3 regions of the Escherichia sp. B1147 genome follow, and region 2 is predicted to be linked to each of the others. Evidence: predicted binding sites of a transcription regulator. Region 2 holds the regulator's gene; each other region holds the start of a gene.
The links. Region 2 encodes PurR, which represses purine synthesis genes. Its sites were predicted from a motif close to CANGCAAACGTTTGCNTG; they were not measured.
Positions count from the first base shown of each region.

Region 1: a site for PurR is predicted at 7,963-7,980, ahead of purL (phosphoribosylformylglycinamidine synthase). Genes of this name have one in related genera too.
Region 3: a site for PurR is predicted at 5,631-5,648, ahead of carA (glutamine-hydrolyzing carbamoyl-phosphate synthase small subunit). Genes of this name have one in related genera too.

Region 1 is NZ_LFHY01000005.1:28,002-38,470, reverse strand. It holds gene glrR (two-component system response regulator GlrR) at 1-1,116, opposite strand, end outside; gene qseG (two-component system QseEF-associated lipoprotein QseG) at 1,106-1,819, opposite strand; gene qseE (two component system sensor histidine kinase QseE/GlrK) at 1,984-3,411, opposite strand; gene purL (phosphoribosylformylglycinamidine synthase) at 4,001-7,888, opposite strand; gene mltF (membrane-bound lytic murein transglycosylase MltF) at 8,145-9,701, shown strand; gene tadA (tRNA adenosine(34) deaminase TadA) at 9,698-10,201, opposite strand; gene yfhb (phosphatidylglycerophosphatase C) at 10,259-10,469, opposite strand, start outside.
Region 2 is NZ_LFHY01000017.1:124,875-135,343, forward strand. It holds gene A9180_RS18590 (MFS transporter) at 1-849, opposite strand, end outside; gene A9180_RS18595 (YnhF family membrane protein) at 1,015-1,104, opposite strand; gene purR (HTH-type transcriptional repressor PurR) at 1,402-2,427, shown strand; gene punR (DNA-binding transcriptional activator PunR) at 2,424-3,356, opposite strand; gene punC (purine nucleoside transporter PunC) at 3,469-4,680, shown strand; gene cfa (cyclopropane fatty acyl phospholipid synthase) at 4,969-6,117, shown strand; partial or broken gene A9180_RS18620 (riboflavin synthase subunit alpha) at 6,162-6,802, opposite strand; gene mdtK (multidrug efflux MATE transporter MdtK) at 7,018-8,391, shown strand; gene A9180_RS18630 (AIDA repeat-containing protein) at 8,429-9,685, opposite strand; tRNA gene A9180_RS18635 (tRNA-Val) at 9,995-10,071, shown strand; tRNA gene A9180_RS18640 (tRNA-Val) at 10,076-10,152, shown strand; gene A9180_RS18645 (monooxygenase) at 10,265-10,469, shown strand, end outside.
Region 3 is NZ_LFHY01000002.1:190,480-200,948, forward strand. It holds gene caiE (carnitine operon protein CaiE) at 1-253, shown strand, start outside; gene caiF (carnitine metabolism transcriptional regulator CaiF) at 371-766, opposite strand; gene carB (carbamoyl-phosphate synthase large subunit) at 1,027-4,245, opposite strand; gene carA (glutamine-hydrolyzing carbamoyl-phosphate synthase small subunit) at 4,263-5,411, opposite strand; gene dapB (4-hydroxy-tetrahydrodipicolinate reductase) at 5,868-6,689, opposite strand; gene A9180_RS01125 (LacI family DNA-binding transcriptional regulator) at 6,821-7,828, opposite strand; gene A9180_RS01130 (class I mannose-6-phosphate isomerase) at 8,016-9,761, shown strand; gene A9180_RS01135 (PTS sugar transporter subunit IIA) at 9,766-10,194, shown strand; gene A9180_RS01140 (PTS system mannose/fructose/N-acetylgalactosamine-transporter subunit IIB) at 10,206-10,469, shown strand, end outside.

The DNA.
Region 1 (10,469 bases), on a different contig from region 2:
AATCACCGGCGATGAGGTCAGCGCCACACACTGTTCAATCACGTTCACCAACTGGCGCACATTGCCTGGCCAGCTGGCGGTCATCAGGCGTTTCATCGCATCGGTAGAAAACGCGCGGACAAATGGTTTATGTCGCTCTGCCGCCTGGCGCAACAAGTGATTTGCCAGCAGCGGAATGTCTTCCGTGCGCTCCGCCAGCGCCGGAATTTTCAGGCTGACAACGTTGAGGCGATAATAAAGATCTTCGCGAAACTCCCCGCGCGCCATCGCTTTTGGCAGGTCGCGGTGAGTCGCTGAAATAATCCGCACGTCGATATCAATATCGCGGTTGCTGCCCAACGGACGTACTTTGCGCTCCTGCAATACGCGAAGCAGTTTGACCTGCAAAGGTGCGGGCATATCGCCAATCTCATCGAGAAACAGCGTACCGCCTTCCGCCGCCTGAAATAAGCCCTCGCGATTGCTGACGGCACCAGTAAACGCGCCGCGTGCATGACCAAACAACTCCGACTCCAGCAACTGTTCAGGCAATGCGCCACAGTTAATAGCAATAAACGGCTTGCTGTTGCGCGGGCTGGCGTTGTGAATTGCCTGGGCGAAAATCTCTTTCCCGGTGCCGCTCTGACCGTTAATCAAAACACTAACATCTGATTGCGCCACCAGCCGCGCCTGTTCCAGCAAGCGCAGCATCAGCGGACTACGAGTGACAATCGCCTCGCGCCAACGTTCGTCAGTGGCTGGGGCGGATTGCTCCAGCGCATCATCAATTGCCTGATATAGCGCGTCTTTATCGACGGGCTTGGTGAGGAAACTAAACACGCCCTGCTGTGTCGCTGCTACGGCATCGGGAATAGAACCATGCGCGGTGAGGATGATTACCGGCATACCTGGCTGCACTTTCTGGATTTCAGCAAACAGTTGCATACCATCCATTTCATCCATCCGCAGGTCGCTGATGACTAAATCCACTTTTTCACGATTCAGTATCCGTAATCCCTCGGCACCACTTTCTGCTGTAACCACGCTATAACCTTCACTGGTCAGGCGCAGACCAAGCAATTTCAGCAATCCCGGATCGTCATCGACCAATAATAAATGCGCAGGTTTATGGCTCATCAGGGGTGACCTCATTGGTGGATGGCGCGTTTTTTTCACTCTCGTGCGGCGTGTCCGGTGGGAAATTTCCGGCCGGTTTGCGGGTCGAGAGTTGGCGCTCAATATCCGTCAGGTTCTCCAGCTTGCGGGTGGTGAGTTCCAGCTGTTGCTGTAGAACGTGATGTTGCTGGCGCAAGGCGTCCAGTTCGCTGTCGCTGGACTGCTGGAGTTTGCTGTAACGTTGGCGTTCTTCCGCCAGTTGCAGTTGCAGCGCCTGTCCGTCGCGCCAGAGTTGATACAAAGGGCGAACCTGCGCCGGGATCTCAGTACTTAACGCATCAATGCGCGCGACCAGTTGGCGGCGCTCAAAAGGCGTGATTTTGGCATCGGCGAGCAAAATCCCCTGCTTAAAGGTATTTTGCCAGCTGCCATCACCATACTTACGCGCTTCCTGACGCGACTGCGCTGGCATTAAGCGGTTGGCGCAATCCATCGCCCGTAGCCAGTAAAGCGGGTTAGTTTCGGTTGATTTACCTTGCAGCGTCCAGATGTCGCTACATTCAGTAGGAAGATAATCAGCCAGTTGATAAACCGGAATTTTTTCTTCTACTGGCGCATTAATAGCTGGCTTATTGTGATTCTGCACGCAGCCCAGCAGCGCCAGACAAGGCAACCCCGCCAGCCACAGCCGTCGGGGTAAAAATCGTTGAAAAATGTGTCGCATATTCACCAGACTTAAAGCCTATCCCAGTGGGCGTAATTGTTGCAGGCAGTTTGGACATGGACAGCGCGGAGAAACCGGAGCGTACATGTCGTACGTGAAGATTTCGAGCACTGCCCGGGGCCAAACTGGCAAATAAAATAGCCTGATGGGATAGGCTGTTAGCATTATTTCGTGTTTTTCGACGACGGTAATTCAATGCGGAAACAAACATCTTGCCCGCTCTCGTCGACCAGATACAGTTCCCCTTGCATACGGCGAATACAATCCCTGGCAATGCTTAATCCCAGACCGCTGCCCTTCACCGCCCCTTTTCGCTGGTGGCTTCCCTGAAAAAAGGGTTCGAAGATCATGGCGCGTTCCTCTTGCGGAATGGGCGTGCCTGTATTGATGACATCAATATAAACCCGCGCACCATGTAAACTGCTGCGAAGGCAAATGTTACCGGATTCAGCCCCGTAGTGCACCGCATTGGAGTAAAGATTATCCAGTACGCTCATCAGCAGCATTGGCTCCGCCAGGCAAGCTGTTGCTTTGAGATCAACGTCGGTATGCATCATTTTAGCCCGTGCGGGCAGGCTATGAGCAGAAACTACTGTCTCCACCAGCGGTGCTAACTCAACATTCTCCAGTTCCACCGCACTGTCCGCCTGTTTGCGGTTGTAATCAAGCAGTTGTTCGATCAGCTTTTGCAAATTGCGGCTGCTGCTATCAAGAATGCTCACCACCTCTTTTTGTTCCGGCGTGAGCGTCCCGACGACCTGGTCAGCCAATAATTCAGTACCCTCACGCATACTCGCCAACGGCGTTTTTAATTCATGAGATAAATGTCTTAAAAACTGATGGCGTTGGGATTCAAGCCATGACAGGCGTTCGCTTAACCAGAGAATACGCTGCCCGACCGAACGTAACTCACTCGGGCCGCTGAACGAGATGCTATTCCCCAGAGAACGCCCTTCCCCCAGACGGTTGATCATCCGTTCGATATTTTTCACCGGGCCGATAATCATTCGGGTGAAAAGCAGCACCATTACCAGACTCACCAGGAACAACACCAGTGACTGCCAGCCGAAATACTGTCCGCGTTCGGCTATCTCTCGCTGAAGTTGCTGCCCGCGTGAGAACACCACGGTGCGCGTGGCCTGTACCATTTCGGCATTGGCATTGGCAAAGGCTTCCAGACGCGCGGCAGCCGCCGCATCCGGCCCACTGTTGTTACACTGGAGTTGGGCCAGATTGTTCAAGTCCTGACGTAATGCCTGGTAGAGTTTATCGTCTGGCAGCACGCCTGCGTGGGCATCGAGCATTTCGCTGTAACGTTTACGCTGGCTTTGATAGACCTTTGCCAGGGTGGGATCATCCAGCACGCAATACTGACGGTAGCTACGCTCCATCTCCAGCGCCGCATTAGTCATTGCCTCACTGCGCCGGGCGTCAATAAGCGTTGTGCGATTGACCAGCGCCGCCTGATCGCTAAGTGCATTAAGGCTTTGCCAGGCTTGCCATGCCAGTACCAGCAGAGGCAGCAGAATCAGCAAGAATGCCAGCATGACTAATTGTCGTAATGAACGGGGAAAAACGGGCCAGCGTTTCAAGGTGTTACTCTCGTCAGACGCGAATAGCCTGATGCTAACCGAGGGGGAGTTCAGATACAACAAAGCCGGGAATTACCCGGCTTTGTTGTGGAATAAGGCGGTGCCTAACTCGACGTTTCGCCCGATGGTTGATATAGCTACGCTGATATCAGAAGTTGGACGGCAGGCACCTTGTTGTGCGTCATTCGAATTTTATGTAGCACGTCCCGAAGGGGCTGACATAAGTAGGTGAATGAGCCACTGGTTACTATTATGCAGTAACTGTGCCAATAAATAAAATAGTTTGATAACGTACTGATTCTACGTTGGTTTGATGGATTTATGGCTGCTTGACGATTTGTCTATAAATCAGCCACTGTGTCGCTCATAAGAGACAATTAAAGATAAAAGTATTAGTTTTAAATTAAATCAACAAGTTAAATGTCACCTATAAGCGACACGGCAAACCACCCGTTGTCGTGATTTACAGACACAAAAAAAGCTCCCGGATTTGGGAGCTGATAATAGTGGTTGACGTTTAATGCCGGATGCGGCGTTAACGCCTTATCCGGCCAACAAAATCAATGCGTTGCGAAAAATACTCGCAGCCTTACCCCAACTGCTTACGTGCATTGCGGAAAATGCGCATCCACGGACCATCTTCCCCCCAGTTTTCCGGATGCCAGGAGTTGCTGACAGTCCGGAAAACACGTTCCGGGTGCGGCATCATAATGGTGACACGACCGCTTTCGGTAGTGACCGCAGTGATACCGTTCGGGGAACCATTCGGGTTGGCCGGGTAGGTTTCAGTGACTTTGCCGAAGTTATCGACATAGCGCAGCGCCACCAGCCCTTTGCTTTCCAGTGCCGCCAGATGCGCCGCATCGCGCACTTCAACGCGCCCTTCACCGTGAGAAACGGCTATCGGCATCTGCGAACCAACCATCCCCTGCAGCAGCAACGACGGGCTTTGGGTCACTTCAACCAGGCTGAAACGCGCTTCAAAGCGATCGGATGTGTTACGCACAAAACGTGGCCACAGGTCACTACCAGGGATCAGTTCGCGCAGGTTGGACATCATCTGGCATCCGTTACATACCCCCAGCGCCAGCGTTTGCGGACGATGGAAGAAAGTTGCAAACTCATCGCGTACACGGTTGTTGAACAGAATAGACTTCGCCCAGCCTTCACCTGCGCCCAGCACGTCACCGTAGGAGAAACCGCCACACGCTACCAGGGCGTGGAAATCCTCCAGACCAGTTCGTCCAGCCAGCAGGTCGCTCATATGCACGTCGATAGCATCGAAGCCTGCACGATGGAAAGCTGCCGCCATCTCAACATGCGAGTTCACGCCCTGCTCACGCAGCACGGCAACTCTGGGGCGCGCGCCAGTGGCAATAAACGGTGCTGCTACATCTTCGTTGATATCGAACGACAGTTTCACATTCAGACCCGGATCGGCGTCGTTGGATTTCGCCTGATGTTCCTGATCGGCGCACTCCGGGTTGTCACGCAGGCGCTGCATCTGCCAGGTGGTTTCTGCCCACCAGACACGCAGCGTAGTACGGCTTTCGCTGAATACAGCCTGTCCGTTAGCGGTAATCACAAAACGGTCACCAGATACCGCCTGACCGACATAATGAACGCAATCAGCAAGGCCATGCTGTGCCAGTACGGCTTCGACCGCTTCACGGTCAGCGGCGCGCACCTGAATCACCGCCCCCAGTTCTTCGTTAAACAACGCAGCCAGGCGATCGTCGCCCAGAGAGGCGATATCCGCTTCAATGCCGCAATGACCGGCAAACGCCATTTCCGCCAGCGTCACCAGCAGGCCACCGTCAGAGCGGTCGTGGTACGCGAGCAGCTTACGCTGCGCAACCAGTGCCTGAATCGCGTCATAGAAACCTTTCAGTTGCGCGACGTCGCGCACATCAGCGGGTTTGTCGCCAAGCTGACGGTAAACCTGCGCCAGCGCCGTTGCGCCCAGCGCGTTATTGCCAAGGCCCAGATCAATGAGCAGCAGTGCGTTATCTTCGTTAGAAAGCTGCGGCGTAATGGTGTGACGTACATCTTCTACGCGGGCAAATGCAGAAATTACCAGCGACAGCGGCGACGTCATTTCGCGCTCTTCGCTACCTTCCTGCCAGCGGGTTTTCATCGACATGGAGTCTTTACCCACCGGGATAGTCAGGCCCAGCGCCGGACAAAGCTCTTCGCCCACGGCTTTAACGGCTTCATACAGGCCAGCATCTTCACCAGGATGACCTGCTGCCGCCATCCAGTTGGCGGAAAGTTTAATGCGTTTGATATCGCCAATCTGCGTAGCGGCGATGTTAGTTAACGCTTCACCGACCGCCAGACGGGCAGAAGCGGCGAAATCCAGCAGCGCAACCGGCGCACGTTCGCCAATCGCCATCGCTTCACCGTAGTAGCTGTCGAGGCTGGCGGTAGTGACCGCGCAGTTAGCGACCGGCACCTGCCACGGACCCACCATCTGATCGCGCGCCACCATACCGGTTACGGTACGGTCGCCAATGGTCACCAGGAAAGTTTTCTCCGCCACGGTCGGCAGATGCAGCACGCGTTTCACCGCATCAGCAATGGTGATCCCTTCACGGGCCAGGGCGTCGCCTTTCGCTTTCAGCGTTTGTACGTCGCGGGTCATCTTCGGCGTTTTGCCAAGCAGCACGTCCAGCGGCAGATCGATTGGCTGATTATCAAAATGGCGATCGTGCAGAGAAAGATGCAGTTCTTCGGTCGCTTCACCAATCACCGCGTATGGCGCGCGTTCACGCTTACACAGTTCGTCAAACAGCGGTAACTGATCGGCAGCAACCGCCAGCACGTAGCGTTCCTGGGATTCGTTACACCAGATTTCCAGCGGGCTCATGCCCGGTTCGTCGCTCAGGATATCGCGCAGTTCAAATTTACCGCCGCGTCCGCCGTCGCTCACCAGTTCCGGCATGGCGTTAGAAAGACCGCCTGCGCCAACGTCGTGGATAAACAGGATTGGGTTGGCATCGCCCAACTGCCAGCAACGGTCGATAACTTCCTGGCAGCGACGTTCCATCTCCGGGTTGTCGCGCTGGACGGAAGCAAAGTCGAGATCCGCATCAGACTGACCAGACGCCATGGAAGACGCCGCACCGCCGCCAAGACCGATGTTCATCGCCGGGCCGCCGAGAACGACCAGCTTCGCACCAACGTTGATCTCGCCTTTTTGTACGTGATCGGCACGAATGTTGCCGATCCCACCCGCCAGCATGATCGGTTTGTGATAGCCGCGCAGCTCTTCGCCGTTGTGACTGTTTACTTTTTCTTCATAGGTACGGAAGTAGCCGTTCAGTGCCGGACGACCAAATTCGTTGTTAAATGCCGCGCCGCCTAATGGGCCTTCAGTCATGATGTCCAGCGCGGTGACAATGCGCTCCGGCTTACCGAAATCTTCTTCCCACGGCTGTTCGAAGCCCGGAATACGCAGGTTAGAAACGGAGAAACCGACCAGACCGGCTTTCGGCTTCGCACCGCGCCCGGTGGCGCCCTCATCACGTATTTCACCGCCAGAACCGGTCGCCGCCCCCGGCCACGGAGAAATCGCTGTCGGATGGTTGTGGGTTTCCACTTTCATCAGGATATGCGCCGGTTCCTGATGGAAATCGTAGCGGCCCGTCTCGTGGTCGGCAAAATAGCGGCCCACTTCAGAGCCCTCCATCACTGCGGCGTTATCTTTATAAGCAGAGAGAACGTGATCCGGCGTGGTTTCGAAGGTGTTTTTGATCATCTTAAACAGCGATTTCGGCTGTTGTTTACCATCGATAATCCAGTCGGCGTTAAAAATCTTATGACGGCAGTGCTCAGAGTTCGCCTGGGCAAACATATAAAGCTCGATGTCGTTCGGGTTACGACCAAGCTTTGTGAAAGCATCTTGCAGATAGTCAATTTCATCGTCCGCCAGTGCCAGGCCGAGACGCAGGTTTGCGTCGATCAGCGCCTGACGTCCCTGCCCCAGTAAATCAACGCTGGTGACCGGAGTCGGTTGATGATGGGCAAACAGCTGCTCTGCATCATCTAAAGCGAAAAAGACCGTTTCCATCATGCGGTCGTGCAGTTCAGCGGTAACCTGCTGCCATTGTTCATTGTTCAGCGTACCGGCTTCTACATAGTAAGCAACGCCGCGCTCAAGGCGGTTTACCTGTTGCAGCCCGCAGTTATGAGCGATATCGGTCGCTTTTGAAGACCAGGGAGAGATGGTACCTGGACGCGGGGTCACCAGCAGTAATTTGCCTTCCGGGGCATGGCTGGCGAGTGCCGGGCCATATTTCAGCAGGCGTTCAAGTTGCGCGTACGCTTCTTCGTTTAACGGCGCATTGAGGTCAGCAAAATGGACATACTCGGCGTAAATGTTGTGAACCGGGAGCCTGGCAGCCTGAAAACGCGCCAGCAGTTTATTGATTCGGAATGCCGACAGTGCAGGCGAACCACGCAGAATTTCCATCATAAGTCTCTCGTCTTCTAAGCTTTCGGTGTACCCAAGGGGGGAAACGGGCGTCATTATAAAGAATCTGACGCGCTGACGAAACCGTTTGCGTGGAAATAAAATCACCATCGTGGATTAGCAACGCGTGCCGCCAACGGCTGTAATAAGTTGCCAACTGGCACAGGTTTACGCAAAATGCCGCTCATTGATGATTATACCTTTGTTTAGCATATCGTTTTTTCAAGCCAGGACACGAACGACACAGAGAATTAACTAATTGAAAAAATTAAAGATTAATTATCTGTTCATTGGCATTCTGGCACTGCTTCTCGCGGTAGCTCTCTGGCCATCTATTCCGTGGTTTGGTAAAGCCGACAACCGTATCGCCGCCATTCAAGCGCGGGGAGAATTGCGCGTGAGCACCATTCATACTCCCCTCACCTGGAATGAGATTAACGGTAAATCTTCCGGGCTGGATTATGAGTTGGCCAAACAATTTGCCGACTACCTCGGCGTGAAACTGAAAGTGACCGTACGGCAGAATATCAGCCAGTTGTTTGACGATCTCGACAACGGCGACGCCGACCTTCTGGCAGCCGGTCTGGTTTATAACAGTGAGCGGGTAAAAAATTATCAGCCTGGTCCAACCTATTATTCCGTTTCACAACAACTGGTTTACAAAGTGGGTCAATATCGCCCACGCACGCTGGGCAATTTGACGGCGGAACAGCTCTCCATCGCACCAGGACACGTCGTCGTTAACGATCTGCAAAGACTGAAAGAAACTAAGTTCCCGGATTTAAGCTGGAAGGTGGACGACAAAAAAGGCTCTGCAGAATTACTGGAAGATGTCATCGGAGGTAAGCTGGATTACACCATTGCTGATTCTGTCGCCATCAGCCTGTTTCAGCGAGTTCACCCGGAACTCGCCGTGGCGCTCGATATCACCGATGAACAACCCGTGACCTGGTTTAGCCAGTTAGATGACGATAATACCCTTTCCGCAGCTCTGCTCGACTTCTTCAACAAAATGAATGAGGACGGTACGCTGGCACGCATTGAAGAGAAATACCTGGGGCATGGCGATGATTTTGATTACGTCGATACGCGCACATTTTTACGCGCCGTCGATGCGGTTCTGCCACAATTAAAACCTTTGTTTGAAAAATACGCCGAGGAAATTGACTGGCGTTTGCTGGCGGCTATTGCTTATCAGGAATCACATTGGGACGCGCAAGCCACCTCACCGACCGGTGTGCGTGGAATGATGATGTTGACCAAAAATACCGCGCAAAGCCTGGGCATTACCGATCGTACCGATGCCGAACAAAGCATCAGCGGCGGCGCGCGTTATTTGCAGGATATGATGAGTAAAGTGCCGGAAAGCGTGCCAGAAAATGAACGGATTTGGTTTGCGCTCGCCGCTTACAATATGGGTTATGCGCATATGCTGGATGCTCGCGCCCTGACGGCAAAAACCAAAGGTAATCCTGACAGTTGGACCGATGTTAAACAACGTCTGCCTTTACTTAGCCAGAAACCCTATTACAGCAAGCTGACTTACGGTTATGCGCGGGGACATGAAGCTTACGCCTATGTCGAAAATATCCGTAAGTATCAGATTAGTCTGGTGGGGTATCTGCAAGAGAAAGAAAAGCAGGCTACAGAAGCGGCGATGCAGTTGGCTCAGGATTATCCGGCGGTGTCACCAACAGAATTGAGTAAAGGAAAATTTCCTTTTCTCTCGTTTTTTTCACAATCGTCATCTAATTATCTGACACACTCCCCTTCGCTGCTGTTTTCCAGGAAGGGAAGTGAAAAGAAACAAAATTAATCCGCAGAAGATTGTGCTTTTTTCTGCGCTTTAATTTCCTGACGACGCATGCGAAAGAAGTCGCTGAGTAGCGCTGCACACTCTTCCGCCAGTATCCCTTCTGTGATTTCCACCCGGTGATTCATCCCCGGATGGTGCAACACATCCATTAATGATCCGGCAGCGCCCGTTTTCGCATCTCGTGCACCAAAAACAACACGACCAATGCGGCTGTGAATCATCGCTCCGGCGCACATTACACACGGCTCCAGCGTGACATATAATGTTGCGTCGATCAGGCGATAATTTTGCATCACCAGACCGCCCTGACGCAGGGCCATGATTTCAGCGTGCGCGGTTGGATCATGCCGACCAATCGGACGATTCCAGCCTTCGCCGATTACCCGGTTGTTATGCACTAATACTGCGCCGACCGGTACTTCCCGCTCGTCCCAGGCACGCTTTGCCAGCGTCATGGCATGACGCATCCAGTATTCGTGACTAAATTCGACTTCAGACAAAAAGAAAACTCCGGTTATAAAAGCGCGGCGCATTATACACGTACGCTATGCTTTACTCTATTCCAGTTGCTGGAGTTCGCCGCGCGGAGTTACGCGCCAACGGTGCTGACAAAAATAGAGTAGCGGGTTGTCCTGATTACTGTCGCTGTAACCACTGTACAACCGCAGTGGCGTACCGATTTTGCGCTCCAGTTGCGCGACCTTCTCATGCCCGAGACAACGCATGGTCAACACCCAGCCGCCATAGCCTCGCTGGATTTGGCTGGCG
Region 2 (10,469 bases):
GATCGCCAGCATAATCACCATCAGCAGCAACAAAAAGCCTTTCAGCGTGCCATTAACCGAACGGTCCGCCAGTTTACCGCCGAAATAGTTACCGATAGAAAACCCGACGCCAATCAGTACCAACATTGCCGTTACGAATATCGGTGTCGCGTGGGTGATGCTTTGCAGTACCGGAGAAATATAGGTATAGAGCGTAAACATTGCCCCTGCCCCCAGCACTGTTGTCAGCAATGCCGAAAGCACCTGCGGACGCAACAGGACCGCCAGCTCTTTTTTCACTTCCGGTCGCGCTCCTGCGCCACCTTTTGGTAACGAGAAGAACAGGCTAACCATTGAAATCACGCCCAGCCCCGCCGTTGCCAGAAACGACATCCGCCAGCCAATAGTTTCGCCAAGCCAGGTCGCCGCAGGAACACCGCCAATATTTGCCAGAGTTAAACCCATAAACATAGTGGCGACGGCGCTGGCCTGTTTGTGTTTAGGTACAACGCTTGCGGCCACGACTGAACCCAAACCAAAAAATGCCCCGTGATTCAGGCTGGTCAAAATGCGTGAAAGCATCAGCGTCATATAATCCGGCGCGATAGCAGAAAGCACATTGCCAAGAGTGAATATGGCCATCAGGAAAATAAGCGCACTACGCCGGGCACGGTGAGACAGTAGTAATGTCATCAGCGGCGCGCCAACCATTACGCCAACCGCATAAGCGCTGATAAGCATGCCCGCAGCGGGAATCGAGACATCCACACCGCGCGCAATGACGGGCAATAAGCCCATTGGCGAGAACTCCGTTGTCCCGATACCAAACGCGCCAACTGCCAGCGCCAACAACGGATAGTTAATTTTCATGCCTAATCTCCACCTCTTCGCGTCATTACACGATATTCATCAAAGTGGCGAAAGCATGACAGCAATCACAAAAAATTGAAAATAACAAAAAGAGAAAACACTTTTGCCATTTTGCTAACAAAAGGGAAGAGAGTGCGAGGGAGGATGCGCTCCCTCGAAGGGAAATCAGTGCAGCGCGGCAGTCAAACCTACGGCTACGATCAAACCGAGGACAATAATGGTTGTTACCAGTGAAGATTTAAGGTCGGCACTCATCAAGTTTTCTCCTTTTTTATTACCCTACAAAAAGTGATATTACGCATTTTTACACACTGTGAAGAAAAAATCTCCCGTCATTTATAATGATAAGTGTTTTACCACTTCCCCTTTTCATCAAGATCGGCCAAAATTCCACGCTTACACTATTTGCGTACTGGCCATTAACCCCTTCCTGACGCTCTGTGTCGTTTTTCCGGCGTACCGCAACACTTTTGTTGCGCGTAAGGTGTGTAAAGGCAAACGTTTACCTTGCGATTTTGCAGGAGCTGAAGTTAGGGTCTGGAGTGAAATGGAATGGCAACAATAAAAGATGTAGCGAAGCGAGCAAACGTTTCCACTACAACTGTGTCACACGTTATAAACAAAACTCGTTTCGTCGCTGAAGAAACGCGCAACGCCGTGTGGGCAGCGATTAAAGAATTACACTACTCCCCTAGCGCGGTAGCGCGTAGCCTGAAGGTTAACCACACCAAGTCTATTGGCTTACTGGCTACCAGCAGCGAAGCGGCCTATTTCGCGGAGATCATCGAAGCGGTTGAAAAAAATTGCTTCCAGAAAGGTTACACGCTGATCCTCGGCAACGCGTGGAACAATCTGGAGAAACAGCGCGCCTATCTGTCGATGATGGCGCAAAAACGCGTCGATGGCCTGCTGGTGATGTGTTCTGAATACCCGGAACCGTTGCTGGCGATGCTGGAAGAGTATCGCCATATCCCAATGGTGGTGATGGACTGGGGTGAAGCAAAAGCTGACTTTACCGATGCGGTCATTGATAACGCGTTTGAAGGTGGCTACATGGCCGGGCGTTATCTGATTGAACGCGGTCACCGCGAAATCGGCGTTATCCCCGGCCCGCTGGAACGTAACACCGGTGCAGGCCGCCTTGCCGGTTTTATGAAGGCAATGGAAGAAGCGATGATCAAGGTGCCGGAAAACTGGATTGTGCAGGGTGACTTTGAACCTGAATCCGGTTATCGCGCCATGCAGCAAATCCTGTCGCAACCGCATCGCCCTACTGCTGTCTTCTGTGGTGGTGATATCATGGCAATGGGCGCACTTTGCGCTGCTGATGAAATGGGTCTGCGCGTACCACAGGATGTTTCGCTGATCGGTTATGATAACGTGCGCAACGCACGCTACTTTACCCCAGCGTTGACCACTATCCATCAGCCAAAAGATTCGCTGGGCGAAACGGCATTCAACATGCTGTTGGACCGTATCGTCAACAAACGCGAAGAACCGCAGTCTATCGAAGTTCATCCGCGGTTGATTGAACGCCGTTCCGTGGCTGACGGTCCGTTCCGCGACTATCGTCGTTAATCATCCGTTGCGGGAGTCTCTTCAGGCTCCCGCAACCACTCCTTATTTAGCGTCTCACTATCGCCGAGATACTCCAGCAACCAGGTTAAGGCTGGCGACATATCATTCTGCTGCCATGTCAAACAACATGCCGAATCAGGGAATGGGTTTTCCAGTTCTAATGCTACCCACTTCCCTTCGTTGAGCCAGGGTTTAGCGAAATGCGTCGGCACCATGCCAATGCATAATCCAGCCGAGATACAGGTTGCCGATGATTCCCAGTCAGGCACCACCACCCTTTTTTGGTTATCAAGCAGCCAGGTAATACGTTTGGGCAGCGTACGTGAGGTATCTTCGCGCACCAGCGATGGCCAATTGCGCAACGTATCGTCGCTGAACGGCCCATTCATCGACACAAGCGGATGATGACTGGCAACAACGCAACTCCAGCTCAACATTCCCATATCCCGGAAGGCATAACGGCCCCCGACCGGAATCGCTCGTGTCGCGCCAATCGCCAGCTCCACGCGCCCATCGGAAAGCGCATCCCAGACGCCGTTGAACACTTCCTGAAATACCAGAAGTTCGACATCATCAAAATGGCGATAAAAATCAACGATCATCTGCCGCGTGCGTTCTGGTCTGACAATATTATCTACCGCGATGGCTAACTGACCGCGCCAGCCGTTCGCTATCTGCTGGCATTGCTGGCGAGTGATCTGCATTTTTTTGACAACAGACCGCCCTTCTTTGAGAAACCACACCCCGGCAGCGGTCAGTTCCACATCACGATGTCGACGTTCAAAAAGCGGCACTGCCAGCCACTCTTCCAGTTGACGCACGGTATAGCTGACCGCAGAAGGAACACGATGCAACTCCTGGGCCGCAGCGCTGAAGCTACCATTTCGCGCCACCGCATCAACAACTTCCAGAGAATACTCGGACCACATAGCTTGCCTGCAAAATTTTTGAAATCAGTCATCAAATATTACCGTTTCACAACACGAATTTCACTCCCTACACTTTGCGGCGGTGTTTAATTGAGAGATTTAGAGAATATACATGCAACCTGGGAAAAGATTTTTAGTCTGGCTGGCGGGTTTGAGCGTACTCGGTTTTCTGGCAACCGATATGTATCTGCCTGCTTTCGCCGCCATTCAGGCCGACCTGCAAACGCCTGCGTCTGCCGTCAGTGCCAGCCTTAGTCTGTTCCTTGCCGGTTTCGCCGCTGCCCAACTTCTGTGGGGGCCACTCTCCGATCGCTATGGCCGTAAACCCGTTCTTTTACTCGGCTTGACGATTTTTGCTCTTGGTAGTCTGGGAATGCTGTGGGTAGAAAACGCGGCGACTCTGCTGGTATTGCGTTTTGTGCAAGCTGTTGGCGTCTGTGCCGCGGCCGTTATCTGGCAGGCATTGGTGACGGATTACTATCCTTCACAAAAAGTTAACCGTATTTTCGCGACCATTATGCCTTTAGTGGGTCTTTCTCCGGCGCTTGCTCCGCTGTTAGGTAGCTGGCTGCTGGTACATTTTTCCTGGCAGGCGATTTTCGCCACCCTGTTTGCCATCACCGTGGTATTGATTCTGCCTATTTTCTGGCTTAAGCCCACCACGAAAGCACGTAATGATAGCCAGGATGCACTGACCTTTACCGACCTGCTGCGCTCTAAAATCTATCGTGGAAACGTGCTGATTTATGCGGCCTGTTCAGCCAGTTTCTTTGCCTGGCTAACAGGTTCACCGTTTATCCTCAGCGAGATGGGCTACAGTCCGGCGGTAATCGGATTAAGTTATGTTCCGCAAACCATCGCGTTTCTTATTGGTGGTTACGGCTGTCGCGCCGCATTGCAGAAATGGCAGGGTAAGCAGTTGTTACCGTGGCTGCTGGCACTGTTTGCCGTCAGCGTGGTAGCAACCTGGGCTGCAGGCTTCATTAGCCATGTGTCGCTGGCCGAAATTCTGATCCCATTCTGTGTGATGGCCATTGCCAACGGCGCAATCTACCCGATTGTGGTCGCCCAGGCACTACGCCCTTTCCCGCATGCGACAGGCCGCGCGGCTGCATTACAGAACACCCTGCAATTGGGGCTATGTTTCCTCGCAAGCCTGGGGGTTTCCTGGCTCATCAGCGTTAGCACGCCGCTGTTCACCACCACCAGCGTAATGTTATCGACCGTAGTGCTGGTTGCTATCGGCTATAAGATGCAGCATCAACCTGAATCTCACTGCCCGAATCATGGTGAGACGGAAGTCGCGCATAGTGAATCACATTGATCTATAGCGATATCTTTATACTTAGGCTGCTAACAAAATTTTGTTGTATGATTGAGATTAGCAGCCTATACTGAATCCCAGTTGTTAATATTACGATAAATATTATGTTTTTACGGGGACAGGAGCGTTCCCGAGTCACTATGGATGGTCATTTCGGCAAGGGTTCCTCCTTTCCTCTGTTCTACGTCGGATTATAGACTCGCGGTTTTCCTGCGAGATTTCTCACAAAGCCCAAAAAGCGTCTACGCTGTTTTAAGGTTCTGATCACCGACCAGTGATGGAGAAACTATGAGTTCATCGTGTATAGAAGAAGTCAGCGTACCGGATGACAACTGGTACCGTATCGCCAACGAATTACTTAGCCGTGCAGGCATCGCCATTAATGGCTCTGCCCCGGCAGATATTCGAGTTAAAAACCCCGATTTTTTTAAACGCGTTCTACAGGAAGGATCGTTGGGGTTAGGCGAAAGTTATATGGATGGCTGGTGGGAATGTGACCGACTGGATATGTTTTTTAGCAAAGTCTTACGCGCTGGGCTTGAAAACCAACTCCCCCATCATTTCAAAGACACACTACGCATTGCTGGCGCACGTCTCTTCAACCTGCAAAGTAAAAAGCGTGCCTGGATAGTCGGTAAAGAGCATTACGACCTTGGTAATGACCTGTTCAGCCGCATGCTGGATCCCTTCATGCAGTATTCCTGCGCTTACTGGAAAGATGCCTATGACCTGGAATCTGCCCAACAAGCGAAGCTCAAAATGATTTGTGAAAAATTGCAGTTAAAACCGGGCATGCGGGTTCTGGATATCGGCTGCGGTTGGGGCGGACTGGCGCATTACATGGCGTCCAGGTATGACGTAAGTGTGGTTGGTGTCACGATTTCTGCCGAACAACAGAAAATGGCCCAGGAACGCTGCGCAGGTCTGGATGTCACCATTTTGCTACAGGATTACCGTGACCTGAACGACCAGTTCGACCGTATTGTTTCAGTTGGTATGTTCGAGCACGTCGGACCGAAAAATTACGATACCTATTTTGAGGTGGTGGATCGTAATCTGAAGCCAGAAGGGATTTTTCTGCTACATACTATCGGCTCGAAAAAAACCGATCTGAATGTTGACCCGTGGATTAACAAATATATTTTCCCGAATGGTTGCCTGCCCTCTGTACGCCAGATTGCGCAATCCAGTGAACCACACTTTGTGATGGAAGACTGGCATAACTTTGGCGCTGACTATGACACTACATTGATGGCCTGGTATGAGCGATTCCTCGCCGCCTGGCCGGAAATTGCCGATAACTACAGTGAACGCTTTAAACGGATGTTTACGTATTATCTGAATGCTTGCGCTGGTGCCTTCCGCGCCCGTGACATCCAGCTCTGGCAGGTGGTGTTCTCACGTGGAGTCGAAAGCGGCCTTCGCGTGGCTCGTTAAGTGTTATTTCATCGCCCCCATTTCGGGGGCGATGTCATTTCAAATCAGGCTTCAGTATCGGGCTGATTTATTTCTTTTCCCGCGCCGCCAACACACGTTCTACCGTATCTACCACTGCCTGAGTTTGCGGATCGATTTCGATATTGACGCGTGCGCCGAGTTTTTTCTTACCGAGAGTGGTACGTTCCAGCGTTTCTGGAATTAAATGCACACAAAAACGGGTCGCTGTCACTTCACCAACCGTCAGGCTGATGCCATCAATACCAATAAACCCTTTATACAGGATATATTTCATTAACTGCTCATCCTGTACTTTGAACCAGATCTGGTGGTTATTTTCTGATGTTATTATTTTCGATACTTCTGCGGTGGTCATAATATGACCTGACATTAAATGTCCGCCGATTTCATCGCTGAATTTAGCAGCGCGTTCTACGTTTACCCAATCCCCAACGTTTAAATCGCCAAGGTTAGTTATACGTAACGTTTCTTTCATCAGATCAAAACTGATACGGTTGCCGTTAATTTCCGTTACAGTCAGGCAGCAACCGTTATGCGCGACTGAAGCACCTGTCTCCAGACCATCCAACATGTAATCAGGTAATTCCACTACATGGGTTCGAAAATTTGCTTTCTCGTCAATCGACACCAACTTCGCAGTGCCCTGCACTATCCCCGTAAACATACTTACAACTCCTGAAATCAGTTAGGACATTCTGTTCAGCACAATAGCAGGTGGGAAACGTCCTTACCAGTAAAGGGGATTGAGTGGTTATTTTTTCACTGGAGAATTAATAAATCCTCGCTACAATAGACTGAAATTCCCCTGCTTCTTCTTTTTGCTGCCCATTCAGGCGGTTTTTTAGTCTCTCATATAACAACAATATAAAAGGTGTTCACGTGCAGAAATACATCAGTGAAGCGCGTCTGTTATTAGCATTAGCAATCCCGGTGATTCTCGCGCAAATCGCCCAAACAGCGATGGGTTTTGTCGATACCGTCATGGCGGGCGGCTATAGCGCCACCGACATGGCGGCAGTCGCCATTGGTACTTCTATCTGGCTCCCGGCGATTCTTTTCGGTCACGGACTGCTGCTGGCAATGACGCCAGTCATCGCGCAATTGAATGGTTCCGGTCGCCGTGAACGTATTGCGCATCAGGTGCGACAAGGTTTCTGGCTGGCCGGTTTCGTCTCCGTGCTTATTATGCTGGTGCTGTGGAATGCGGGTTATATCATCCGCTCCATGCAAAATATCGATCCGGCCCTCGCCGATAAAGCAGTAGGTTATCTGCGTGCACTGCTGTGGGGGGCGCCAGGCTATCTGTTCTTCCAGGTCGCACGTAACCAGTGTGAAGGTTTGGCAAAAACCAAGCCGGGCATGGTAATGGGCTTTATTGGCCTGCTGGTGAACATTCCGGTTAACTATATCTTTATTTATGGTCACTTCGGTATGCCTGAACTCGGTGGCGTCGGCTGTGGTGTGGCGACTGCGGCGGTGTACTGGGTAATGTTCCTTGCTATGGTTTCCTATATTAAACATGCCCGTTCTATGCGCGATATCCGCAACGAAAAAGGCACCGCTAAACCAGACCCGGCAGTAATGAAAAGACTTGTGCAACTGGGTTTACCTATCGCACTGGCACTGTTCTTTGAAGTAACACTGTTTGCGGTGGTTGCGCTGTTGGTATCTCCACTCGGTATTGTCGATGTGGCAGGCCACCAGATTGCCCTGAACTTTAGTTCTCTGATGTTCGTTCTTCCGATGTCACTGGCAGCGGCTGTGACTATCCGTGTGGGTTATCGTCTGGGTCAGGGTTCCACGCTGGATGCGCAAACTGCCGCACGAACCGGACTTATGGTTGGCGTCTGTATGGCAACGATAACGGCAATTTTTACAATCTCGCTACGGGAGCAGATTGCTCTTCTGTATAACGATAATCCAGAAGTTGTGACACTGGCCGCACACTTGATGTTGCTGGCTGCGGTGTATCAGATTTCTGACTCGATACAGGTAATCGGTAGCGGGATTTTGCGTGGTTATAAAGATACGCGATCAATTTTTTATATTACCTTTATCGCGTATTGGGTGTTGGGTTTACCAAGTGGCTATATTCTGGCATTGACCAATCTGGTGGTTGAGCCGATGGGGCCGGCAGGCTTCTGGATAGGCTTTATTATCGGTCTGACTTCTGCTGCCATTATGATGATGCTACGAATGCGCTTCTTGCAGCGTCTGCCATCGGCTATCATTTTGCAACGCGCATCTCGATAAAAAATGAGGCGCAATCCGCAAAGATTGCGCCTTAATTTTAGGCTGACTGGAGCGTTGCGCCAATACCATCTTCGTCCGGTTGCAATTTAAGTGCGCTGCAAACAGGCTGCCGACTGGCATCCGTTATCTCAACATGAATATCACCGCTGACTTCCCCTTTCACGCTGATGAATTCCGGAGAAATTTCTTTCGCACTGGTTTGCAGGCAAATCGTGCCTTCCCCACGCAGACATTTCACCTTCAACTGCACATGGGTTGCGGTTGACGTTATCAGCCACACTTTTCCACCATCGAGATTCAGGTTGCCAACATAGAAAGTGACATTGTCACCTTTAACCGTACTGCCATCGAGGATCAGCACGCCTTCCTGCTGGACCGTTATCGTTGATTGTTTCAGATCAGCACCATAGCCAACTATCATAGAAGCGCCGACCTGTAAGGCAACGCTCCCCGTCAATTCAACCGGAGCACAGTCTTCTTCTACGACGAATTTTTCATCCGCACTGGTGGGAGACATCACAATCACTGTCCCACTTTGTACCACTGCGTTTTCCAGCGTACCCGCATGCACTTCAGCCCGACCACCGGTTTTAACTGTCAGGTTTTTAGTCTTACCAGAACTGTAGAGCTGCAGACCATCTGTCCCCAGGCGATAAACGGCGCCATTCTCAACGATGGTATGAATATCTTCACCGCCGAGATTATTCATGGTGCCGCCCGCAAGCAGCGTTTCACTGGCTTTACCTGCCAGCATAAAAACGCCGCCGTGGTTTATCTCACCATTGATGGCTTCTCCACCAGGGTAAACCAACAGTTCACCACCTTCATCAACAACAACTGCTGATACTGTTCCGTTGACCAACAAGCCACCATCCTGATCCAGAATGATTTTTTCCGCGCGATGGCCCTCCAGTACCCGCAGATTACCGCCATTCTCCAGCAATAAACCGCAGGCATAGCCCTGATCAACGCTAAATTCACCTTCGGGATGGCGGCCATTAACAGTAGCGAGCGTTGAGAGACTAATCGCTCCGCCGTCTGACTGAACAATGTCAGTGGCTATTGCGCCGTCACCGACGGATAACGTGCCATTGTTGCTGTACTGTGTACATTTGGCGATGCCACCAGTTTCAACTTTCAGCCAGCCAGCACCTGTGACCACGGTATTTTCTGCTCTTCCGCCAGCCTCAACAATCAACTCGCCATCAGTAAGTTGAGTCGCGCCAATAACGTCGCCAGCATGAACAATTTGCACTTTCCCGTCGCTCATCAAGTTTTTTGCTTCAGATCCCATGACTTATTCCTTTACTGCATCTGTGTGCCTTTATTGATACCTAAGTGTAAAGGCTACGAAGGATTTATCCACGATAGAATTGATGTGGTGGCAACGTGCTCTGTTTTACATTGTGGGTCGAGGAATAATTGGCTGTATCAGCTCTAAATATGATCTATGGCTAAAAATCGCCCTTGCAAATCAACAAAATATAGACAATTTGCTTAAAAGCTCTGCAAACGATAGAAATAGCGCAGAAAATTGCGATTTGCCTCTTGCCACCTTCACTCTCTGCCGCTAATATTCGTCCCCGTTGTCACCTACAACGTTGCGTTCATAGCTCAGTTGGTTAGAGCACCACCTTGACATGGTGGGGGTCGTTGGTTCGAGTCCAATTGAACGCACCATCCTGCGTCCGTAGCTCAGTTGGTTAGAGCACCACCTTGACATGGTGGGGGTCGGTGGTTCGAGTCCACTCGGACGCACCAGATTTTCTTAATCTGGTCTTCTCTCTCCTTTTTCTTCCCTGTTTCTTCTCTGTATCCAATACGTTAAAAGATTTACACTATCTTCGTATGAATTATCAGAAGGAGAATAGCTATGGCAACTTTATTACAACTTCATTTTGCTTTTAATGGCCCCTTTGGCGACAAAATGGCTGAACAACTTAAACCGCTTGCCGAGTCGATTAATCAGGAACCCGGTTTTCTGTGGAAAGTGTGGACAGAAAGTGAAAAGAACCGCGAAGCCGGTGGCATCTATCTCTTTACTGATGAAAAAAGCGCCCTGGCCTATCTGGATAAAC
Region 3 (10,469 bases), on a different contig from region 2:
CATTGTTGCCGCCATGAGCTTTGTCAAAGCGGGCTTTAGTGGCGAGAAACGCCAGTTGTTGATGGGTACGCCAGCCCGCGCGGTGCGCAGTGTTAGTGACGACGAGCTACACTGGAAACGGTTGAATACCAAAGAGTATCAGGATCTAGTTGGGCGCTGCCATACAGCGTTACATGAAACGCAGCCATTGAGGCAAATGGAGGAAAATCGCCCCCGTTTGCAGGGGACGACGGATGTGACGCCAAAGCGATAGCTGTCGGATGCGGCGTAAACGCCTTATCCAACCTGGCTGGAAAACACCCCGTAGGCCGGATAAGATGCGCCAGCATCGCATCCGGCGAACTGGCCGCGCGGTATCAAGGAGATTAAATTAACGACGCATGCTCTTCGACAACATCATCTGCCACTTCTGCTCGCGGTTAAGTTCCGTGAGCGGAACAGCTGGAATACGCGGCGTCTTTCTTACACCGACTAATTTTTCCCGACTGTTATTGCGCAGGCGCGCGTAAATTTGCTCATCGATATCGACCACTTTTACCAGTCGCTGACACTGGCATCCCCGTCCTTCCAGCTTATTAGGGATCATCTTAACTTCGCAGCTTATTTCTGTGACTTCCGACAGAATATAAGTCAGGGTATTAATCGCCTTGCTGTGTTCAATATCGAAATGAATAGAGATCTCTCTTGCTATCACCCAACGATTTTCAGCCATCATCCATTCGGCGATTAACAAATAGAGTGGTTTTTCAACACATCCTTCACACATACGAACTCCAGTTTCACAAATTAAAAGACTGGCTATGACTCGTTTTGAAGCAATTAAACAAAGCCATATTAAAATTGTGGATATATCGATAGTATGCAACCTAACGAAGGATTAGTGTGAGCAAAATCCTGCTTACGCCATCAAAAATATGAATTCCAACAAAGTTTTGCTTTACAGGTAAAAAAAACGGTCCTCTTTCGAGAACCGTATTAGTTATTCGATCAAAATGGCGGATAAAACATATCCGCCATGACACGCTATTATTTGATCTGTGCGTGCATTTCCTGCACCGAAATAACTTTTTCGGTCGCATCGGCATTCAGCGCCATCGCGGTGGCGAAACCGCCGTTCAGGGTGGTGTCGTAATGCACTTTATATTGCAGCGCACTGCGACGAATCACGCGGGAGTCTTCTATCGCGCGGCGACCTGAAGTGGTGTTGATGATGTAGGTGTATTCGCCATTCTTAATACGGTCCTGAATGTGCGGACGACCTTCATGCACTTTGTTTACCAGACGCGGATTGATACCCGCTTCGCCCAGCACAATCGCCGTACCGTGGGTTGCATCCAGCTCGAAGCCCTGTTTCAACAGTTTTGCTGCCAGGTCCACCACGCGCTCTTTGTCGCCTTCACGCACAGAGAGCAGCGCACGGCCCTGTTTCTTCATGGTGGAGTTGCTGCCCAGCTGCGCTTTGGCAAACGCTTCAGCGAAGGTGCGACCGACGCCCATCACTTCCCCGGTGGAGCGCATTTCTGGCCCTAACAGCGGGTCAACGCCCGGGAATTTGTTGAACGGCAGCACCACTTCTTTCACCGAGTAATACGGCGGGATGACTTCTTTGGTCACGCCCTGCTCGGCCAGCGTTTTGCCTGCCATTACGCGCGCTGCCACTTTCGCCAGCGGTACGCCGGTGGCTTTGGAGACGAACGGAACGGTACGCGCCGCACGCGGGTTAACTTCAATCAGGTAGACTTCGTTGTTTTTCACCGCAAACTGCACGTTCATCAGGCCGCGCACCTGCAATTCGAAGGCCAGTTTCTGCACCTGTTGGCGCATCACATCCTGAATTTCCTGACTTAAGGTGTAGGCTGGCAGAGAACATGCAGAGTCACCGGAGTGCACTCCCGCCTGCTCGATGTGTTCCATTATGCCGCCAATCAACACCATTTCGCCGTCGCAGATGGCGTCCACGTCCACTTCTACCGCGTCATCAAGGAAGTGGTCCAGCAGTACCGGAGCATCGTTAGACACGCTCACCGCCGTCTGGAAGTAGCGACGCAGGTCGGCTTCATCGTAGACGATTTCCATCGCCCGACCGCCGAGAACGTAAGACGGGCGCACCACCAGCGGGTAGCCAATCTCTTTCGCCTTCTCTACTGCCATCTCAATAGCGGTAACGGTAGCGTTAGCTGGTTGCTTCAGTTTCAGACGGTCAACCGCATGCTGGAAGCGTTCACGGTCTTCTGCACGGTCGATAGCATCCGGGCTGGTGCCAATAACCGGCACGCCAGCGGCTTCCAGCGCGCGTGCCAGTTTCAGCGGGGTCTGACCGCCGTACTGGACGATAACGCCTTTCGGCTTCTCGATACGCACGATTTCCAGCACATCTTCCAGGGTTACCGGCTCGAAGTAGAGACGGTCTGAAGTGTCGTAGTCGGTAGAAACGGTTTCCGGGTTACAGTTAACCATAATGGTTTCGTAACCGTCTTCACGCAGCGCCAGCGAGGCGTGTACGCAGCAGTAGTCGAATTCGATACCCTGACCGATACGGTTCGGGCCGCCGCCAAGGACCATGATTTTGTCACGGGTGGACGGGTTGGATTCGCACTCATCTTCGTACGTGGAGTACATGTATGCCGTGTCGGTGGCGAATTCTGCCGCACAGGTATCCACACGTTTGTAGACCGGGTGCAGGTTGTACTGGTCACGAAGCTTGCGGATTTCCGCTTCGCGCACGCCCGCCAGTTTAGCCAGACGCGCATCGGCAAAGCCTTTGCGTTTCAACTGACGCAGGAAGTCCGCGTCGAGGCCGTTGATACCAACTTCCGCCACTTTCTCTTCCAGGCGCACCAGTTCTTCAATTTGTACCAGGAACCAGCGGTCAATGTTGGTCAGGTTAAAGACGCCATCGACAGACAGGCCCGCGCGGAAAGCATCGGCGATGTACCAGATACGCTCTGCGCCTGCATCTTTCAGTTCGCGGCGGATTTTGGTCAGGGCTTCCGGATCATCAAGGCTCACTTTCGGATCGAAACCAGTCGCACCGACTTCCAGACCGCGCAGGGCTTTTTGCAGGGATTCCTGTTGCGTGCGACCAATCGCCATCACTTCACCAACCGATTTCATCTGGGTGGTCAGACGGTCGTTCGCACCTGCGAATTTCTCGAAGTTGAAGCGAGGAATTTTGGTCACCACGTAGTCGATGGACGGCTCGAAGGAGGCCGGAGTACGCCCGCCAGTGATGTCGTTCATCAGCTCGTCAAGAGTGTAACCAACCGCCAGTTTCGCCGCCACTTTGGCAATCGGGAAGCCGGTCGCTTTTGAAGCCAGCGCCGAAGAACGCGACACACGCGGGTTCATTTCGATAACAATCAGACGACCGTTTTTCGGGTTAACCGCAAACTGGACGTTGGACCCGCCAGTTTCAACGCCGATTTCACGCAGCACCGCCATCGAGGCGTTACGCATGATTTGATATTCTTTGTCGGTCAGCGTTTGCGCTGGTGCGACAGTGATGGAGTCACCGGTGTGGATGCCCATCGCATCGAAGTTTTCGATAGAGCAGACGATGATGCAGTTATCGTTTTTATCACGCACAACTTCCATCTCGTACTCTTTCCAGCCGATCAGCGACTCATCAATCAGCAGCTCTTTGGTTGGGGAGAGATCCAGACCGCGGGCGCAAATTTCTTCAAATTCTTCGCGGTTATAGGCGATACCGCCACCGCTACCGCCCATGGTAAAGGATGGGCGAATAATGCACGGGAAGCCAACGTCAGCGGCAACCGCCAGGGCTTCTTCCATGGTGTGTGCGATACCAGAACGCGCGGTTTCGAGGCCGATTTTCTTCATCGCAACATCGAAACGGCGGCGATCTTCTGCTTTATCAATCGCGTCGGCGGTAGCACCAATCATGGTGACGCCGAACTCTTCCAGCACCCCCTGACGCTCAAGTTCCAGCGCACAGTTCAGCGCCGTTTGGCCGCCCATCGTCGGCAGCACCGCGTCCGGACGCTCTTTTTCAATAATCTTGCGTACCACTTCCCAGTGAATCGGCTCGATGTAGGTCGCATCGGCCATTTCCGGGTCGGTCATGATGGTCGCAGGGTTGGAGTTCACCAGAATGACGCGGTACCCCTCTTCGCGCAGGGCTTTACATGCTTGTGCGCCAGAGTAGTCAAACTCACACGCCTGACCGATAACAATCGGGCCCGCACCCAGAATCAGGATACTTTTTATATCTGTACGTTTTGGCATGGCTCTTTTACTCCTGATTACTTAGCGGTTTTACGGTACTGCTCAATTAACTCGATAAAGTGGTCGAACAACGGCGCTGCGTCGTGCGGCCCCGGGCTGGCTTCAGGGTGGCCCTGGAAGCTGAACGCCGGTTTATCGGTGCGATGAATCCCCTGTAACGTACCGTCGAACAGGGATTTATGCGTAACACGCAGGTTTGTAGGTAATGTTGCTTCGTCCACCGCAAAACCGTGGTTCTGGGCGGTAATCATCACCACGTTTTTCTCCACATCTTTAACCGGATGGTTGCCGCCGTGGTGACCAAATTTCATTTTGATGGTCTTCGCACCGCTCGCCAGCGCCAGCAGCTGATGACCGAGGCAAATGCCAAATACCGGAATATCGGTTTCGAGGAATTTCTGGATGGCGGTAATAGCGTAATCGCACGGGGCCGGGTCCCCAGGACCGTTGGAGAGGAAGATGCCGTCCGGATTCATTTTCAGCACATCTTCGGCAGAAGTTTGCGCCGGAACGATGGTCAGGCGACAGCCTCTGTCCACCAGCATCCGCAGGATGTTGCGTTTGGCGCCGAAATCATAAGCCACGACGTGGAACGGCAGCTCGTCTTCTTTTTTTGCTTCTGGCAGGCCGCCGGTCAGCGTCCAGCTCCCTTGTGTCCAGCTATAGGTTTCTGCGGTGGTCACTTCTTTTGCCAGATCCATGCCGTTCAGACCTGGGAACGCGCGGGCTTTTTCTAACGCCAGCGCCGCATCCGGGTTATCGCCCGCGATAATGCAGCCATTCTGTGCACCTTTCTCGCGCAGTAAACGCGTCAGCTTACGGGTATCGATATCGGCAATCGCCACGATGTTATGGCGTTTCAGGTAAGAAGAGAGGTCTTCGGTATTACGGAAGTTGCTGGCAATCAGCGGCAGGTCGCGAATCACCAGACCTTGTGCATGTACCTGAGAAGATTCTTCATCAGCGTCATTAGTGCCGACATTGCCAATATGGGGATAAGTAAGAGTAACGATTTGACGAGAATAGGAAGGATCAGTGAGGATTTCTTGATAACCGGTCATTGAAGTATTGAAAACGACTTCCCCAACCGCCGAACCTGTTGCCCCTATGGCCCGACCGTGAAACTGGGTTCCGTCTTCCAGAACCAATAGCGCTGACTTAATCAAAACACCCTCCAGAGAATATTCACTCACTTTATTTGCATATTAATTCACAGTGATGACGTAAATCAATGCAAATCTGCTTACCGACGAATTTCTGGCAAACGGCGGCATTCTGGATATAAGTGCGCTAAAAGTCAACTTAATGGCGGGATTTTTTATGTTATTTTATGGCTCATGCATGTTTTAATCGCATTAACCGACAAAAAGATCAGCTAACTCTGTCTGGAAAACGCTTGCGCAGTGAGAAGAATGTATTCAATAGATGCGGCACGATAAAAAGTGGACCAAATGGTCAAAATTTACATTAAAACAACAAAAACAAACGACAAAATATATATTTTTTACCACTTTTCATTCAAACATGATTAAAACAATCAAAATAAAAGGCCTTAAAAACAAAGGCCTGTAAAATCATAAAATTAAACGAGTTATTTTTGCATCAATAGCAATGTTTAATTGCTACAAATTAGTAAGATTTAGCACATCTCGCATATCAAAAAGACCATTTCGCTTGCCATTCAGCCACAGTGCCGACCTTACTGCGCCGTTAGCAAAGGTCATGCGGCTGGAAGCCTTATGGGTAATCTCCAGCCGTTCGCCAATATCAGCAAACATGGCGGTATGTTCGCCAACGATGTCACCGGCACGGACGGTAGCAAAACCAATGCTGCCTGGCACTCGTTCACCGGTATGGCCTTCACGACTGTAAACGGCGCAATCGTTGAGATCTTTATCCAGCGCATGGGCAATCGCTTCCCCCATCGCCAGCGCGGTGCCTGACGGCGCATCCACTTTATGTCGATGATGTGCTTCGATAATTTCGATGTCAGTGTAGTCACCCATTACCTGAGCGGCTTTCTCCAGCAGCTTAAGCATGACATTGACACCGACGCTAAAGTTAGCGGCAAAGACAATCGCAATATCCTCGGCGGCATCACGAATAGCCTGTTTGCCTGCTTCGTCAAACCCCGTCGTGCCGATCACCATCCCTTTGCCATGCTGGCGACAAAATGCCAGATGATTCAGCGTGCCTTCCGGACGAGTAAAATCGATAAATACGTCGAAATCATCTTTTACCGCATCGAGACTGCTTTGCACGGTAACGCCCGTTTTTCCGACTCCGGCCAGTTCACCGGCGTCGCTGCCCAGTAAAGAAGATCCCTCGCGCTCCAGCGCCGCGCCAAGCTCTACGCCTTCCAGCGCCAGCGCCGCCTGAATCAACTGCCGCCCCATGCGACCACCCGCTCCCGCGATGGCCACGCGAATGTTTGCATTATGCATAGCTATTCTCTCTTGTTAATTTTGCGTAAACCGTTTCAGAGTACCCAGCGTATCGCGACGCTGCCAGCGAAAAACGGCGATAATTAGAATTAAATGTAAAACAGGAGGTGTCATCAGCAAAACCGTTGAAATCAGCGAAAACCGCATGATTCTCTGACCACTAATGCCGGTGGCAAAATGATCCGTTTTGGTGGTTCATCATTACCCTGAATGCGGCTGTAGAGCAGTTCCCCGGCCTTGCGACCAATCTCTTTTGCCGCCACCGAAACGGTGGTAAGCGCTGGCTGTACCAGCGCGGCTTCGGTGATATCGTCAAATCCCACCAGCGCAAAATCCCGCCCTGGTTCCCGCCCCATTTTCCGTAATGCCTGCATGACGCCCAATGCGACAATATCCTGATAGCAAACAGCAGCGGTAATGTGCGGATAGCGCGCCAATAGCGATTCAGCCACTTTTGCACCGTCTGACTGGTTAGCCTGCGCGGCAACAATCCATTGTGGATTAGGTGATATCCCATGTTCCAGTAAGGTGCTGGTAAAACCGCCAATACGTTGCGCACGGCTACCGGAGTGCGGGCTGCCGCCAATAAAGGCAATGTTCTTATGCCCCATTTTCACTAAGTGTGTGGTCGCCATTTGCGTACCGAGAAAATTATCGGTTCCGACAAAGTCAAAATCAGGATCGCTTAACGGGCGCACCACCATAATGGCAGGAATATTGCGCCGCTTTAACGCCTCAAAAAAGGAGGCTGGCGTTTCCCGCGCCGCACACAACACCATGCCACAGGCGTTATTGCGCATCAGAGAATCAACAAACTTTTGCTGCCGCTCGCCAGATTCTTCACTATTCGCCAGAAAGAGCAGCAGATCATGACGCTCCATTTCGTGACTCAGTCCGGCGGTCATTTCGCCGTAAAATGGGTTAGTAATATCGTGCAGCAATAACCCGACCTGATTACTACTGCGATTGCGTAAATTCGCCGCTGTCTGGTTATAGACATAACCGGCATCATCCAGAGCTTTTAATACTCTCTCGCGCGTTGCCTGCGAGATCCGCCCCCGATTACGCAACACCATCGAGACTGTCGCTGTAGAAACTCCCGCTCGCTCTGCAACCTGCGCCAGCGTTACTGTTGTCATCTTTTCTCCTGAACACTATCGAAGGTTAATCGGTTAATCTTTTTGCTCAAATATCCCTGTGACGCTTCTCACATAACAATGCCATTTTCGCTATCTGTTATCGAATATGCCGGGTTAATCGCGTTAACCACGCTGTCATAACAAGGTTAATCGATTAATCTCTGTTTAGAAAACACGGAGGCCGAAAATGCGATCAACCTATAACAAATTCCCGGAAGTTGCCGTTCGGGGATACGACAATCAGGCCTGGAGCGGCTGGGCGTCGATCTGCAACGAAATTAACGACAGGGCTTCGGCATCGGCCAAAACGGTGGTCGTTATTGACTGCTACCCCGGTGTGCAACTGGCTGAACTTGAGCAGCATTTTTTGCCAATACTCAATGCAGTAAAGGTACTGAATGTCGAATCGGCGCGCCGCACGCCGCAGGCGCTGCATGAACTGCTGGCGCGAAATCTTACTGATGATCGCGTGTTCGGCGTGCTTTCCTGCCATCAGCTTGCTGAATTTTATGATGCAGAAAAACTGAAGCAACTGCGCCAGCAAGTTGAAGATATTCAGAACGGCGTAGTCGTTCTCTACGGTTCCGGTGCCGCACTGGCTCATGAAGGCGATGTGTTGATTTATGCCGATATGCCGCGTTGGGAAATTCAGCAACGAATGCGTCACGACGGGCTGGGAAACTGGGGAGCAGAAAACCCGGATGAAGACCTGCTGCGCCGCTATAAACGAGCATTTTTTATTGAGTGGCGCGTGTTCGATAAACACAAAGCCCCACTTCTGAAACGCGCTGATTATCTGCTGGATACCACCATAAAAGCGTCTCCCGCGATGGTTAGCGGTGAAGCGCTACGTTGTGCGTTACAGCACACCACCACGCGACCGTTTCGCGTCGTGCCATTCTTTGATCCCGGCGTGTGGGGCGGTCAATGGATGAAACAACAATTCGATCTCGATCCCTCCGCGCCAAATTACGCATGGTGTTTTGATTGCGTGCCCGAGGAAAACAGCCTGTTACTGCGTTTTGGCAACGTGCGGATCGAGATCCCCTCACAGGATCTGGTGCTTCTCTACCCGCGCCCTTTGCTGGGTGAAAAAGTCCACGCCCGCTTTGGCGCGGAGTTTCCGATTCGTTTTGACTTTCTCGATACCATTGGCGGGCAGAACCTGAGTTTTCAGGTGCATCCGGTGACGGAATACATTCAGCAGCAGTTCGGGATGCACTACACCCAGGATGAAAGTTACTACATTCTGGAAGCAGAACCTGACGCGGTGGTTTATTTAGGAACCAAAACCGGTACACAGCCACAAGAGATGCTGGCCGATCTTCAGGCGGCAGAATGTGGCGAAAAAGCCTTTGATGATGCCCGCTTTGTGAATCAGATCCCGGCATGTAAACACGACCACTTTTTGATTCCCGCCGGAACTGTGCACTGCTCTGGTGCGGGTACGATGGTGCTGGAGATCAGCGCAACGCCCTATATTTTCACCTTCAAGTTGTGGGATTGGGGACGTCTGGGGCTCGATGGATTACCGCGCCCTGTCCATCTGGAACACGGCGAGCAGGTAATTGACTGGCAGCGCGATACGCAGTGGGTGCATGAAAATCTGGTGAATCGGATTGAACCACTCGCCGAAGGTAACGGCTGGCGAGAAGAGCGTACCGGAATGCATGAACGGGAGTTTATCGAAACCCGCCGCCACTGGTTTACCGCGCCAGTGATGCATCACACCTACGGCTGCGTCAACGTGCTGAATCTGGTGGAAGGTGCCGAAGCTATCGTTGAAAGCCCCACCGACGCCTTCGAATCGTTCGTTATCCACTATGCCGAGACGTTTATTATCCCTGCCGCGGTCGGGGAATATCGCATCGCCCCCTTTGGCAAAGGCATCGGGCAACAACTGGCGACCATGAAAGCCTGGGTCAGAGGATAAGCTGATGATTAACCTTATTGTTGCGACCCACGGCCCACTTGCCGGAGCGTTACTGACCAGTAGCCGGATGGTCTACGGTGAGCTACTCCACGTTTTTACCGTCACCTTAAGTGAAGAAGCGGGCATAGAAGGTTTTAAACGTGATTTCGCCCTGACGCTGGAGCACGCCGGACAAGATAGCGACGGCGTTCTGGTGCTGTGTGACCTACAAAGCGGCACACCGTGGAATGTGGCCTGCCAACATGCTTTTTCACCCTCAACCAAACCGCCTGTCGCCGTAGTCGCGGGCGTCAATTTCCCTATGCTCTTACTTAGTGAAGAGATCCGCCATTTAACCGATGTTCACGCCGCCGCCATAGAACTGTTGGCATTGACCGCACCGACGCTTGTCAAAGCCGCCCCGGTGTTATCCGTTCAGCCAGATGATTTTTAAAGGAATATGTTATGAGCATTTCGTTTGTACGCATTGACGATCGCGTGATCCACGGACAACTGGTAACACGCTGGGCAAAAGAACTTCCCTGCGATGGCATTGTTGCCATTGATGATGCCGTTGCCGCCGATGCATTGCTTTCGTCGGTGATGAAAGGCGCAGTTCAGGATACGAAAGTCTGGTTGTTCGATACCGCCACGGCAATTGAAAAACTGCCGAAAGTGATTGCCAGTGAGAAGCGTTATTTCGTGATAGGTAAATCCCCCGTCACCCTG